DNA from 2 places in the Devosia sp. ZW T5_3 genome. Region 2 is predicted to be linked to the other one. Evidence: predicted binding sites of a transcription regulator. Region 2 holds the regulator's gene; the other holds the start of a gene.
What was found. The regulator LexA, encoded in region 2, represses DNA repair genes until DNA is damaged. The targets are predictions, from matches to a motif close to TGTTCNNNNTGTGTTCNG.
Positions count from the first base shown of each region.

Region 1: ACI3KW_RS22630 (PA0069 family radical SAM protein) is a predicted target of LexA. The motif match lies at 5,747-5,764, and genes of this name have one in related genera.

Region 1 is NZ_JBJDRE010000029.1:10,715-18,230, reverse strand. Features, by position in the region: gene ACI3KW_RS22655 (uracil-DNA glycosylase) at 158-985, shown strand; gene ACI3KW_RS22650 (MFS transporter) at 1,087-2,409, shown strand; gene moaB (molybdenum cofactor biosynthesis protein B) at 2,387-2,923, shown strand; gene ACI3KW_RS22640 (hypothetical protein) at 2,935-3,879, opposite strand; gene ACI3KW_RS22635 (DHA2 family efflux MFS transporter permease subunit) at 3,961-5,448, opposite strand; gene ACI3KW_RS22630 (PA0069 family radical SAM protein) at 5,838-6,986, shown strand; gene ACI3KW_RS22625 (HAD family hydrolase) at 6,983-7,516, opposite strand, start outside.
Region 2 is NZ_JBJDRE010000002.1:34,677-42,192, reverse strand. Features, by position in the region: gene trpE (anthranilate synthase component I) at 1-623, shown strand, start outside; gene ACI3KW_RS02715 (anthranilate synthase component II) at 831-1,430, shown strand; gene trpD (anthranilate phosphoribosyltransferase) at 1,427-2,449, shown strand; gene trpC (indole-3-glycerol phosphate synthase TrpC) at 2,446-3,258, shown strand; gene moaC (cyclic pyranopterin monophosphate synthase MoaC) at 3,258-3,740, shown strand; gene glp (gephyrin-like molybdotransferase Glp) at 3,737-4,939, shown strand; gene lexA (transcriptional repressor LexA) at 5,048-5,761, shown strand; gene ACI3KW_RS02685 (YybH family protein) at 5,791-6,141, shown strand; gene ACI3KW_RS02680 (IlvD/Edd family dehydratase) at 6,192-7,516, opposite strand, start outside.

The DNA.
Region 1 (7,516 bases), on a different contig from region 2:
TATTTCTCCAAGGCCTTATCCAGCCAGTTCTGGCGGGCAAGATTGTCCGTTTTGCGACTGCGCCGCAAGTTCGGATGCAGTCACTTTCCGCTGTACTCTGCGCCGGAGCCCGATATCCGCTTGGCCCGGCCGGAGCCGCTGTGACATAAGAGAGGCCATGGCTCAAGAACGATCCCTCAGTCAGGACGATATGGTCGGCATGCTCGATTGGTATCGCGCCGCCGGCGTGGATATCGCCGTGGGCGAGGAACCGGTCGACCGCTTCGCACAGCGCCCACCGATGCGGGCCACCGCTGTGGCTGCTCCGGTGGTGATGGGTGACCATCGGGAAGCGGCGCCTGCCGAACGCGTTGCGGCCCCTGCCCCGGCATTGGGTGGCGATCCGGGCGAGGCGCGCGCCTTGGCAGCGAGCGCGGAAACGCTTGAGCAATTGCAGGCCATTCTGGGCGCCTATGATGGCTGCGGGCTCAAATTGCGGGCGACGCAGCTGGTGTTTGCCGATGGCAATCCTGAGGCCGATATCATGCTGATCGGGGAGGCGCCGGGGGCCGAGGAGGATCGGCAGGGCAAGCCGTTTGTCGGCAAGTCGGGGCAATTGCTCGATCGCATGCTGGGGGCCATCGGGCTCGACCGCACCAAGGTTTACATCGCCAATACCGTGCCCTGGCGGCCGCCGGGCAATCGCACACCGACGCCCGAGGAAATGGCGCTGTGCCTGCCCTTCCTGCATCGGCAGGTGGAACTGGTGGCGCCCAAAGTGGTGATGACGCTAGGTGGGCCGGCCATGCAGACGGTGTTCTCGACAACCAACGGGATCATCAAGATGCGCGGCAAATGGAGCCAGGTGGCGATCGGGCGGCATGAGGTTGAGGCCATGCCGACGCTGCATCCGGCTTATCTGCTGCGCAATCCGGCGGCCAAGCAGCAGGCATGGCGGGATTTGCTGAGCCTGCGGATGCGGATTGAGGCACTGGGACTAGTTTAAGCAACCGCCGCTTTTTTACACTCCCAATCCCAGCATGCCGCGTTATGGTCACCCTTGCGTGATTTGCAACGTTACTCCGACCACAAGAGCCGAAGAGCGTCATGGCCTCAGTCATCAAGATCTATGCCCTGTTTCTGGGTTCGGCGCTGCTCATGTTCGGCGGGGGCCTGCAGGGCCTGCTGCTATCGGTGCGCGGCGCGGAGGAAGGGTTTTCGCTACTCTCGCTGGGCCTGATCGGCACCGGCTGGTCGGTGGGGTTCGTCGCCGGGTCCATCACCGTGCCGCTGATCGTGCGCAAGGTGGGCCATATCCGCGCTTTCTCAGTGATGGCGGCCATCGGCACGGTCACCATCCTGTTCAATCTGCTGCTGATCAACGATGTCAGCTGGATTCTACTGCGGGCGCTCTCCGGCTTCTGCTTTGCGGGCGCCGCAATGATCGTCGAAAGCTGGCTCAATGAAGTGGCCGAGAACAAAAGCCGCGGCACCATCTTTTCGATCTACGTGACCATTAATATGGCCGCCTCGACGCTGGGGCAGATCGCCATGTCGGTGACCGGCACGGCGGGCTATGTGCCCTTCGTGCTCGGCGCCATCAGCTTTATCTGTGCGGTGCTGCCCACTGCATTGACCTCAAGCCCCCAGCCGCGCCCGCTGGCCTCGGCCAAGATCGACGTTCTTTTGCTCTATCGCACCTCACCAGTTGCGGCCATTGCGGCTTTTTCCGTTGGCATGGCCAATGGCGCCTTCGGCACACTGGCGCCAGTCTACGGCTATGAGCGGGGGCTCGATGCCAGCGGCATTGCGCTGCTGTTTGCGGTGGCCGCCATTCTGGGCGCAGTGGCGCAAATCCCGTTCGGCCGGCTGTCAGACCGCATCGACCGGCGGCTGGTGCTGATTGGGCTGGCCGGGTTTGCATCCGTTGTGGGGGCGCTGACCGTGCTCATCAATCCCGAGGCGGGGTGGATGATGTATGTGCTGTTTGCCGCCTATGGCTTTGCCGCCAATCCGATTTACGCGGTGGCGGTGGCCCACGCCAATGACTTTGCCAAAGACGGTGACTTCGCCAAGATTGCCGGCGGCATGCTGCTGATCCTGGGCATCGGGCTGGCCATCGGGCCGGCCGTTGCCTCGATGATCATGGGCGCCTGGTCGCCGGTGGGCCTGTTTGTTATCACCGCGGTATTCCATGCCCTGCTGGCAGTCACCGCCTATCTGCGCATGCGGGTGCGCAAGAGCGTGGATGCGTCCGATCGTGCCCCATTCCAGGCCATGGGCAATGACAGGCAGGTCACGCCAGAATCGATTGTGCTCGACCCACGGGCTGATAGTGATGACTACGAAATGCCGGGAGACGAAGCCCCGGTGCCCGAGGAATTGGCGAGCAGCGGAGAGACAGGCAATGTTCAAGACGGAAAGATTTGAAGACCGGGCGTTCAAGCCGCTCTCCATCGCCGTGATTGCCGTCTCCGACACGCGGACCCTGGAAACCGATACCGGCGGCGCGCTGCTCAAATCACTGCTGGAAGCCGACGGGCATACTTGCGCCGAACGGGTGGTGGTGCGCGACGATATCCAGCTGATCCGGCAGGCGGTGCAGAATTTTGTCGCCGATCCGGGTATCGACGTGATCCTGACCACGGGCGGCACCGGCTTTTCCGGGCGCGATGTGACACCCGAAGCCGTCGAACCGCTCTTCGACAAGCGGATGGAAGGCTTTTCAGTGCTGTTCCATCAATATTCGGCCACGACCGTGGGGACCAGTTCGCTGCAATCGCGGGCAACGGGCGGACTGATCGGCACCACCTTCGTGTTCTGCCTCCCCGGCTCGCGCGGCGCCTGCCGCGACGCCTGGGAAGGCATTTTGAGCCATCAATTGGATTACCGGCACAAGCCCTGCAATTTCGTGGAGTTGATGCCGCGGTTGGATGAGCGGTAGGGGTTAGATCCCTACTCGCCCTCCCCGCGCAGCGCCACTAATCCTTCCACGCCACAGCCGCTGATCAGCAGCCGCTCCTTGGCATTGCCGAGCAACTTGGCGGTCCAATCGACCGAGCCGCCATCGGCCAGCTGGCGCAATTCGCCGCCGGGCCAGCCACCAAGCAGATGGAAACAGAAACCGGCATAATAGCCGGAGGCGGCGGGACGGGTGGCGTCCTCGATCAGTACCGCATTGTGAGTTTGCGCAAGGCTGCGCAGCGCCTCAAGCCTGGCATCAGGATTGCCGGGGTGGAGCAGCGTGTACGAAATGCCCAGCCGCAAAGCCGGCCCGAAATAGCGGCGATAGGAGACAAGGCAGGCGCCGATCTGGGCATGTATAGCCTCCGCCTCAAAGCCAAAGCCGCCCTGGTCACGGCCGGCGCTGACCATGGCCGAGAGGGCGAAATGGGCAAGGAGGCGCGGCTTCGAATATGCCTGGGGGCGGATCACGCGATGGGTTGTCGCCAGATGAGCGATGTCCTGCGATTTGGGATCACTCTTGGCGACACCGCGGCGCAGTAAGTCGGCCTCGAGCGCCAGGACATTGGTAGCGTCAGACACGACTTCGCCGGTGCGCACGGTAGGCACCGACCAGGATTGGCCGATTGGTGCGACAGCAGCGCAAGAGCCCAGCGGCGCCATGGGCGAAAGGGTGAGAAATCGGAACCCGGCCGCAGCGGCGGCCAGAATGGCATCCCACTCGGCTGCAGCGGCCGGCGTCAGGCTGGCGGCGCCGAAGAAGCGGCCTCTCTCGTAATCGGCGAGCAGATCGGCCGGACTACGCACGGACGAGCGGCGATCATAGACTTCGAGCAACAGCGATTGCAGGTCGGTCGGGCTGAGCCGGGCGGCAAGAATATCCACCAGGTTCGGCACGCCGGAGGCGGCAACGATCCGCTCGAGCAGCGCGTGCATGAAGTTCCTCCCCAAACGAAAATCCCCGCCACCAGCTTGGCTGGTGGCGGGGATGAGTCAAGACCGCTGTGGCGACGAGGCTTAGTGCCCCGGCGCGAATTCGGCTGGCATGGCGCGCGGGGCCGGCTTCTTGATGAAGAGAGCCGCGGCGACTGCGCCCAGCGAGATGATGGCGCCGCACAGGAATGCCGAGCGGATACCGCCGGTTGTTGCCGTCAGGATATCGGCACCGGTATTGGTGAGGCTGGTGGCCTGCAACGTCATGATGGCGACGAAGAGGGCCGTGCCTGCCGCGCCGGCGACCTGCTGGGCGGTACCGATCACGGCGCTGCCATGCGAATAAAGGTTGGGCGGCAGCGAGCCAAGGCTCACCGTGAACAGCGGGGTGAACATCAAAGCGAGGCCAACGCTCAGCGTCAGGTGAGCGGCGAGCAGCAGCCAGACCGAGGTATCCTGCTGCACGAAGGTCAGCCCCCACAGCGCAATGCTGAGCAGCACGGCGCCGGGTATGACCAGCGGCACGGGGCCGTATTTGTCAAACAGCGTGCCGACGGTGGGCGCGCAGAGGCCCATGACCAGACCGCCGGGCAACAACAGCAGGCCGGTTTGCAGGGTCGAGAGACCCAGCACATTCTGCAGATAGATCGGCAGCAGGATGAAGGCGCCGAACATGGCCATCATCAGGATCGCCATCATCGCCACCGAAATGGTGAAGACGCGCGAGGTGAGCGTGCGCAGGTCGAGCAGAGCGCGATCCTGCTTCTGCAGCGAGATCTGGCGCAGCACGAAGACGGCAATGACGGCGGCGCCGACCAGCAGCGGAATCCACGGCGAAACCGGGGTCGGATGGTGGGCCGCTTCGCCCAGCCCGCTCAGGCCATAGACGAAACCGCCAAAGCCGATGGCCGAGAGCACGACCGAGAGTACATCGATCGGCGCATCCTTGGGCGTGGTGACATTGACGATGCGCTTGGCACCCAGCGCCAGAGCGCCCAGGGCAATGGGCAGGACCAGAATAAACATCCAGCGCCAGTCGAGCACCGAGAGGATCAGGCCCGAAATGGTCGGACCAATGGCGGGCGCAACCGAGATGACAATGGAGATATTGCCCATCGTCTTGCCGCGCGATTCAGGCGGCACCAGGGTCATCACGGTGGTCATTAGCAGGGGCATCATGATGGCGGTGCCCGAAGCCTGCACGATGCGGCCGATGACCAGCACGGCAAAGCCGGGCGCGATGGCCGAAATCAGCGTGCCGGCGGAAAACAGCGACATGGCCAAGATAAAGACCGGGCGGGTATTGAGCCGCTGCAGCAGGAAGCCCGTGACGGGAATGACCACGGCCATGGTCAGCATGAAGGCTGTGGTGAGCCATTGGGCAGCGCCCGCCGTGATGTCCAGATCGTGCATCAGATGCGGCAAGGCCACACCCATGATCGTCTCATTGAGAATGACGACGAAAGCCGAGACGAGCAGCAGGGAAATCACCAGCTTGTTGCGGGCGGCATGATCCTGCGGCGGCGCGGCCTGGTCCGCCGGAGCGGGCACAATAGTGTTGTCGGTGGTCATGATGTCTTCCCTGAACCAAATTGGATGTCGCCATGATGACGAATGGCGGCGGCTGATTTCGACGTCACACTAGAAAGATCGTGTGACAGGCTGTGTCAGCAGCCGCAAAATAGTAAAGTCGATGCTTTAGTAATCTGCGCGCAGCGCCAGGTCAATACTAAATCGAACGCTTAAGTTGCATGCGCGAACTGCTCGTTCGAACGCAGGCCGCGTGGTTTAGGCCAGCATGGCAAAGCTGTCCACCCACATGCGTGCAAGCCAGCTATCCCCGTGGGAAGAACGTGGCTATCGTCCGGCTGGTTCTTGTTTTGTTCACGTGCAACTGCTATGTGTTACCGCACGTTAACTCAAGCGACGATTCGAGCAGTCGGCGCGCAAGGAGAGCAGTGATGGCCCTCTATCAGGCCCCGTCTTTCGAAGCCCTGGAAAAGCTGAGCCGCAGTCGCGACGCCGATCTGGCACGGCGCGAACTGGTCGATCCCAGCCGCAATCGCGGGCGTGGCGCGCAGTCCAATCGCAGCGGGCGGTTCGAAAAGCAGGTGCGCGAGGGGTTCGATGATGGCTGGAGCAGCACCGAGCCGATGCCGGCCTTCGAGACCATCGAGCATATGGAACGCGCCAAGACCATCATCACGACCAATGACAGCCCCGATATCGGATTCGAGCGTTCGATCAACGCCTATCGCGGTTGCGAGCATGGCTGTTCCTATTGCTTCGCGCGGCCGACGCATGCCTTTTTGGGGCATTCGGCGGGGATCGAATTCGAGCGCGATATCTATGTGAAGACCAATGCGGTGGAAGCGCTGCGGTCCGAACTGGGCGCGCGGAATTACAAGCCCAAGCCGATCGCCATGGGCACCAATACCGATCCCTATCAGCTGTCCGAGCGCAAGCATAAGCTGACGCGGGGTATCCTCGAAGTGATGCTGGAAACCCGACATCCGGTGATGATCACCACCAAATCGGCGCTGATCGTGCGCGATCTCGATATCCTGACCGAGCTGGCCAAGCTCAACCTGGTCAAGGTCGCCATTTCCATGACCACGATGGACCACAAGCTCAGCCGCAAGATGGAGCCGCGCGCCTCCTCCCCTGCCCGCCGGCTGGAAGCGATCCGCTTGCTCAGCGAAGCGGGCGTGCCGGTGGCGGTGTTTGCCTCCCCGATGATCCCGGCGATCAATGATATGGAGCTGGAGCGGATTCTCGACGCGGCGGCGGCACAAGGGGCCAAGAGCGCCTCGATGGTCCTGCTGCGGCTGCCCGGAGAAGTGCGCGACATTTTCCGCGAATGGCTGCTGCGCCATTTCCCCGACCGAGTGCGGCATGTGCTGGCGCTGGTGCGCGATACGCGTGGCGGCAAGGACTACGATTCGCGTTGGGGCACCCGCATGACGGGCGAAGGCCCCTATGCCACGCTGTTGCGCCAGCGCCTCGACAAGGCACGGGAACGCTATGGGTTGGACGTGAAGCTGCCGGGCTTGCGGACGGACCTGTTCGTCGCCCCCAAGCTCGAAGACAAGCAGATGAGCCTGTTCTAGGCCGCGACGGCGGCCACGCGCCCCAGGATAAAATCGAGCAAAGCCGGATCGGCATAGCTGGCGGCGCTGGTGCTGGCGCCGGCGGCTATCACGGCGTCATGACCAAGGCTGGTGCGAATACCCACGGTAGACAGCCCTGCCGCAGTGGCCGAAGCGATGCCGGTGCGGGAATCCTCGAAGGCGATGGAATGCTCGGGCTGCGCGCCGAGCAGGCGCAGGCCTTCGAGATAGGGCAAGGGATGCGGTTTGCCATGGGCCAGTTCCTCGCCAATCACCAGCGCCTTGAAGCGGTGGCGAATGCCCAGGCTATCGAGAATGAGATCGGCATTAGCGCGCGGGGCATTGGTGACTGCGGCCATAGGCAGGCCCATAGCGTCGGCGCGGTCCAGCAATTCCATCAGGCCCGGCACCGCATGAATGTCCGAGCGAGCCAGCTCGCGGAACATCGCCTCCTTGCCGCGCATCACCTCCATTCCCGCCTTGGGCGACAGATGCGGCACGAAGCGACGCGCGATGGCCTCATTGGCCAG
Region 2 (7,516 bases):
TGCTGGTGCGTGTGCAGGATGGTCAAGTCACCATCCGCCCCATCGCCGGCACCCGCAAACGCGGCGCCACCCCGACGCGGGATCAGGAACTGGCCGCCGAACTGCTGGCCGACCCCAAGGAACTGGCCGAGCATCTGATGCTGCTCGATCTGGGTCGCAATGATGTCGGCCGCGTCGCTAAGACCGGCACGGTCAAGGTCACCGACAAGTTCTTCCTCGAATTCTACTCCCACGTCATGCACATCGTTTCCAACGTGGTTGGCGTGCTCGATCCCAAATACGACTTCGTCGATGCCCTCTCGGCCGGCTTCCCGGCGGGCACGGTCTCCGGCGCCCCCAAGGTTCGCGCCATGGAAATCATCGATGAGCTGGAAAAGTCCCGCCGCGGCATCTATGGCGGCTGCGTCGGCTATTTCAGCGCCGATGGAACCATGGACACCTGCATCGTGCTGCGCACCGCCATCGTCAAGGATGGCAAGCTCTATGCCCAGGCCGGCGCCGGCATCGTGGCGGACAGCAAACCCGAACTCGAACAGCTCGAATGCGAAAACAAGGCCCGCGCCCTTTTCAGCGCCGCCGAGGAAGCGCTACGCTATGCCGGCGAGGCAAGGATCGGGCAATGAGCGAAACTTTTGAAGACCTCATTGTGAGCTTGTCGAACCACGAGGTCGGGCGAGTGGAGGCCGGTGCCACGACCTCGTCCTTCGACGGGCTCAGGATGAGGTCTACTGAAATTCATCGATGGCGGGACGAGTTCTGAAAACGGAGGTTCCCGCTTTCGCGGGAATGACACCGTGGTTGGAATTTGTCTTTAGTGGAAAGTCCCGAACATGACCCGCACTCTCGTCATCGATAATTACGACAGCTTCACCTACAATCTCGTCCACTTCCTCGGAGAATTGGGCGCCGACGTCACTGTCTACCGCAACAACAAGATCACCCTGGACGAAATCGCTGATATGGCGCCCGAGGCGATCGTGCTGTCCCCCGGCCCTTGCACGCCCAACGAAGCCGGCATTTGCCTCGCCGTCATCGACCGCTTCAAAAGTCAGATCCCGATCCTGGGCGTGTGCCTGGGCCATCAGGCCATCGGCCAGGCCATGGGTGGCGACGTGATCCGCGCGCCCCATCTCGTGCACGGCAAGACCAGCAAGATCCATCACACTGGCAAGGGCCTGTTTCGCGGCCTGAACAATGACTTCGAGGCCACGCGCTACCACTCGCTGATCGTCAAGTCCGAAACCCTGCCGCAAACCCTTGATGTCACCGCCACCACCGATGATGGGCTGATCATGGGCATGCAGCACAAGACCCTCCCGGTCCATGGCGTGCAGTTCCACCCCGAAAGCATCGCCTCGGAAAACGGCCACGCTTTGCTGCAGAATTTCCTCAATATTGCCCGCGACTTCAACGGGCAGAGGGCTGCGTGATGGATATCAAAGCCGCCCTCAACAAGATTGCCGACCGGCGCGACCTGACCGGCGAAGAAATGCGCGCCGTCATGCGCACCATCATGGCCGGCGAAGCCACCCCCAGCCAGATCGGTGCGTTCCTGATGGGTATGCGCATCAAGGGCGAAAGTGTCGGTGAAATCGCCGCCGCCGTCTCGATCCTGCGCGAACAGATGGTGCCTGTCGAAGCTCCCGAAGACGCCGTCGATATTGTCGGCACCGGCGGCGATGGCGGGGGCACGCTCAATATCTCCACTGCCAGCGCCATCGTCGTCGCCTCCATCGGTGTCCCCGTCGCCAAGCATGGCAACCGCGCCCTTTCCTCCAAATCTGGCGCCTCGCAGGTTCTCGAAGCCCTCGGCGTCAAGCTCGACCTGACCCCGGCCGAAATCTCCCGCTGCATCGTCAAAGCCGGCATCGGCTTCATGTTCGCGCCTAGCCACCATCCGGCGATGCGCCATGTTGGCCCCTCGCGCGCCGAAATGGGCGTGCGCACCATGTTCAACCTGCTCGGCCCCCAATCCAACCCGGCGGGTGTGCGCCGCTACATGCTGGGCGTCTATGCCGAGGAGTGGGTCGAGCCTGTCGCTGCCGCCCTGCTCGCCAATCGGGCGATCAAGGCCTGGGTCGTGCATGGCAGCGATGGCCTCGACGAAATCACCGTCACCGGCCCAAGCTTCGTCGCCCAGATCGCCAATGGCGACCTGCGCAGCTTCGAAGTCACCCCCGAACAGGCCGGCCTCAAGCGTCACGACGCCAAGGATTTGCTCGGCGGCGATCCCAGCTATAATGCAGCGGCGATGCATGCGCTGTTCGACGGCGCTCCTGGCGCTTATCGTGACATTGTATTGCTCAATACGGCGGCAACCCTCATCGTGGCCGACAAGGCCGCCGACCTCCGCGAAGGCGCTGCCATGGCGGCCGAAGCAATCGACAGCGGCAAAGCAAAACAAACTCTGGCCCGCCTCGTGGCGGTTTCCAACGGACAGGACCAATGAGCGATATCCTGCAGCAGATCGAGGCCTATAAGCGCGAAGAAATCGCCGCGGCCAAAGCCATGCGCCCCTGGGCCGAGGTCGTGGCGCAGGCCCACGACCAGCCCGCGCCCCGCGGCTTCGTCAGCGCCATCAAGGCCAAGCGCAGCCAGGGCCAATATGCCCTGATTGCCGAGGTGAAAAAAGCCAGTCCCTCCAAGGGTCTGATCCGCCCCGATTTCAATCCGGCCGAAATAGCCCGCGCCTATGAAACCGCCGGCGCCGCATGCCTCTCGGTGCTGACCGACCGCCCTTCCTTCCAGGGCTCGCCCAGCTACCTGATCGAGGCTCGTGCCGCCACGCGCTTGCCCGTTTTGCGCAAGGACTTCCTGTTCGAAACCTATCAGGTCGCCGAAGCCCGCGCCTGGGGCGCCGATTGCATCCTGGTCATTCTTGCCGCCATTGGCGACGACGTGGCCCGCTACCTGCTCGACGCCGCCGCCGAATGGGGCATGGACGCCCTCGTTGAGGTCCACGACCAGCTCGAACTCGACCGCGCGCTGGCTCTGGGCGCCGAGTTCATCGGCATCAACAACCGCAATCTGCGTACCTTTGAGACCACGCTCGACACCTCGATCAATCTCGCCATCGGCGTGCCGAAAAACGTCCTCCTGGTCAGCGAAAGCGGCATTATGAGCCATGACCATGTGGTCAAACTCGAACAGGAAGCCGGCATCGGCACCTTCCTCGTCGGCGAAAGCCTGATGCGCCAGGACGATGTTGCCGCCGCCACCCGCACCCTGCTGATGGGCGCCCCCGAGGTCGTCCGCTGATGGCTGAAGCCAGCCTTACGCATCTGAACGAGCGCGGCGAAGCCCATATCGTCGATATCGGCGACAAGGCCTCCACCAAGCGCCGCGCCGTCGCCCAAGCGCGGGTCATCGCCCAGCCGGCCACCATCACCGCGATCATGGGCGGGAGCCTCAAAAAAGGCGACGCCCTGGCCGTAGCCCGCATTGCCGGCATCATGGCCGCAAAAAAAACCGCCGAACTGATCCCGCTCTGCCATCCGATCCCGCTCACCAAGGTCAGCGTCGACATCTCGGCCGAGAACGACACCGCCATCCGCATTGAAGCCACTGCCGAAACCACCGGCCAGACCGGTGTCGAAATGGAAGCCCTGGTCGCCGCCTCCACCGCCGCGCTGACGCTCTATGACATGGCCAAGGCCATCGACCGCGCCATGGTGGTCACCGACATCTGCCTCCTCGAAAAGTCCGGCGGCAAGTCCGGCGATTTTACGCGCGCGCCATGAGCCTCTTGCCCGTCGAAGACGCCATCGCCGCCATTCTCGCTCGCGTACCCGCCGTGCAGCCCGAAAGCGTCGCCCTGGCCCACGCCAATGGCCGCGTGCTGGCGCAAACACTGTTCGCCACCCACGACCAGCCCCCCTTCAATGCCAGCGCCATGGACGGCTACGCCGTCCGAGCCGCTGACATCGTTCCCGGCCATAGCCTGACGCTGATCGGCACGTCCCAAGCCGGCGCAGGTTTTTCTGGCAGCGTCGCCGAAGGCCAGTGCGTCCGCATCTTCACCGGCGCGCCGGTTCCCGCTGGCGCCGACGCCGTCATCATGCAGGAAGAGGCGACGGTAAACGGCAATCTGGTGAGCTTTACCGAGCAGCCCAAGCCCGGTCGCAGCATCCGCGCCATTGGCAATGACTTTGCCACGGGCGATGCCCTGATCGAGGCTGGCGTCCGCATGGGCCCGATGCAGCTGGCCGTGGCTGCCGCCGCCAATGCGCCCAGTCTTACGGTGGCCACGCGCCCCCGCATTGCTCTTCTCGCCACCGGCGACGAGTTGGCGCTGCCTGGCTCGCCACTCGCGCCCGACCAGATTGTCGCCTCCAACAGTTTTGGTCTTGCGCCCATGTTCGCGCCCTATGCGGCCGAGGTCACCGATCACGGTATCGCCCGTGATGACCGCGCCGCCCTGCGCGCCAAGCTCGAATCGATCTTCGCGGCCGAGCCCGATATTTTGATCACCACCGGCGGCGCTAGCGTGGGTGACCACGATATCGTCCAGGAAATTCTGCTCGAACTCGGCGTAACGCTCGATTTCTGGCGCATCAACATGCGCCCGGGCAAGCCACTAATGTTCGGCACCCGCGGCAAGACGCTGATTTTCGGTCTGCCGGGCAATCCTGTCTCGGCCATGGTCACTGCCACCGTCTTCATCAAGCCGGCCCTGCGCAAATGGCTCGGCTATGTCGAACAGCCCAGTTGGCGCCTGCCTTTGGCTGGCCCCACGCCGCCCAATTCGGCGCGCCGCCACTTCATGCGCGCCCAGCTCGTCCACACGCCAACCGGCCCCGAGCTCATGCCGATCTCACAGACCGACAGCGGCCACACCTCGTCCCTGTCAAATGCTGATATGCTGATCATCCAGCCAGAATTCGACCCCGGCGCCCATGCAGGTGCGATTGTCGAAACCATAGAGATCGACGCATTTTGACTGTCGAGCCAAGAAAATCGCGATACGGGCGCGGGGGATATTGCGGAACATAACTGGAACACGTATAGTCGTTCTGCCTATGTTCCGAATCCCTGTGGAGGGCCGCCAATGCTGACGCGCAAACAACACGAGCTGCTGATGTTCATCCACGAACGGATGAAGGAAAGCGGCATTCCTCCCTCATTCGACGAAATGAAGGACGCTCTCGATCTGGCGTCCAAATCCGGCATTCACCGCTTGATCACCGCGCTGGAAGAGCGCGGCTTCATCCGCCGCCTGCCCAACCGGGCCCGCGCCCTCGAAGTGGTCAAGCTTCCCGATTCGATGAATCCTTCGCTGGGCGGCCGCAAGGCGCGCTTCGAGCCATCGGTCATCGAGGGCACACTGGGCAAGGTATCCAACCCGCCGGCGCGCCAATCTGTTGGCGACGATTACGCCCGTCCGATCTCGATCCCCGTCATGGGCCGCATCGCGGCTGGCACGCCCATTGAGGCTATCCAGACCCACTCCCACACCATCATGGTGCCCCCCGAAATGCTGGGGGCCGGCGAACACTACGCGCTGGAAGTGCGCGGCGATTCCATGATCGAGGCCGGTATTTTTGATGGCGACACCGTCCTGATCAAGAAGCAGGAATCGGCCAGCACCGGCGAAATCATCGTCGCCCTGGTCGACGATGAGGAAGCCACCCTCAAGCGCTTGCGCCGCAAGGGCAATACCGTCGCACTCGAAGCTGCTAACCCAGCCTATGAAACCCGGATTTTCCCGCCTGACCGGGTCAAGGTCCAGGGACGCTTGGTGGGGCTGCTGCGGAAGTACTGATAGTGGACCACGCCACGCCTGAGGCGGTGATGGCAGCTTATGCCGAGCTCATCAACCAGCATGATTTTGAGCTGCTGACATCGTTGATCGATGACGACGCGACCTTTTGGTTCAGCTCTGGCTCCTACCATGGCATGGAGTCAGTGCGAGCCGCCTTCGAGCGGACCTGGCAGCGGTTTTCAAACGAAAGATATTGGCTGGAAGACGTCCGCTGGATCGCCAAGGCGGATACGGCGGCAAGCTGCATCTATAGTTTTCATTGGCAAGCGGTCATCGAAGGGCAACTGGCGCAAGGCAGCGGCAGAGGAACGACCGTTCTCGGCAAGCGAAGAGGCGAGTGGCGCATAGCACATGAGCATCTGAGCGCCTTTCCCGAGTAAAAAAGGCCCGCTGGTTTGGCGGGCCTTTCTGTTTCTGAGACTTAGCGCGCCTAGTGATTATCCCGCGGAATCCCGTTGGTCTGAGCGATCCGCTGGTACTTTTCAGCTGGCTTCAAAATAGCGCCGTCGCCGAGCTGGCCGACGATGCCGCGCTGGATTTCCTGCCATGGGGTCTGATGCTTGGGATATTTGTACCCGCCCATCGATTCCAGATCGGCCCGACGCGTGGCGATTTCCTCGTCGGAAATCAGGATATTGGCCGTGCCGGTATTGAGATCGATGCGCACCCGGTCGCCGGTCCGCAGGATGGCGAGATTGCCACCGGCAGCCGCTTCGGGCGATGCGTTGAGGATCGAGGGCGAACCCGACGTGCCCGACTGGCGGCCGTCGCCGATACAAGCCAGCGCATGGATACCCTTCTTGATCAGGTAATCAGGCGGCCGCATGTTGACGACTTCCGCCGCGCCTGGATAGCCGATGGGCCCGGCGCCGCGCATGAACAACAGGGTATGTTCGTCGATCTCGAGGGAGGGATCGTCGATCCGGTGGTGGTAATCCTCCGGCCCGTCGAACACGACAGCCTTGCCCTCGAACGCGCCGGGGCTGGCCGGATTGTTAAGATAGCGGTCGCGGAATTCCGAAGAAATCACGCTGGTCTTCATGATGGCGTTGTCGAACAGATTGCCCCGCAGCACCAGGAACCCGGCTTCGGCCTTGAGCGGATTGTCGAAGGAGCGAATGACCTTGTCGTCCTGGATCGTGCTGTTGCGGCAGTTCTCGCCAATGGTCTTGCCATTGACGGTCGGCGCATTCTCGCGGATCAGGCCCTGGCTCATCAGTTCGTGGACCACCGCCGGCACGCCGCCAGCATGGTAGAAGTCCTCGCCCAGATATTCGCCCGCCGGCTGCATGTTCACCAGCAGCGGCACCTTGTGGCCATAGGTCTGGAAATCCTGCAGTTCCAGCTCGACACCAATGTGCTTGGCAATGGCCTGGATATGGATCGGGGCATTGGTCGAGCCACCGATCGCGGAATTGACCACGATGGTATTGATGAAATTGTCCTTGGTCAGGATGTCGGAGGGCTTCAGATCCTCATGCACCATGTCCACGATGCGCTTGCCAGTGCGGTAAGCCATTTCCTGGCGATCGCGATACGGCGCGGGAATGGCGGCAGAGCCCGGCAATTGCATGCCCAGCGATTCGGCCAGCGAGTTCATCGTGCTTGCGGTGCCCATCGTGTTGCAGAAGCCGGTGGACGGCGCCGAGGACGCCACCAGTTCGATGAACTGGGCATAATCGATCTCGCCAGCCGCCATCATCTGGCGGGCCTTCCATACAATGGTGCCCGAGCCAGTGCGCTCGCCCTTGTGCC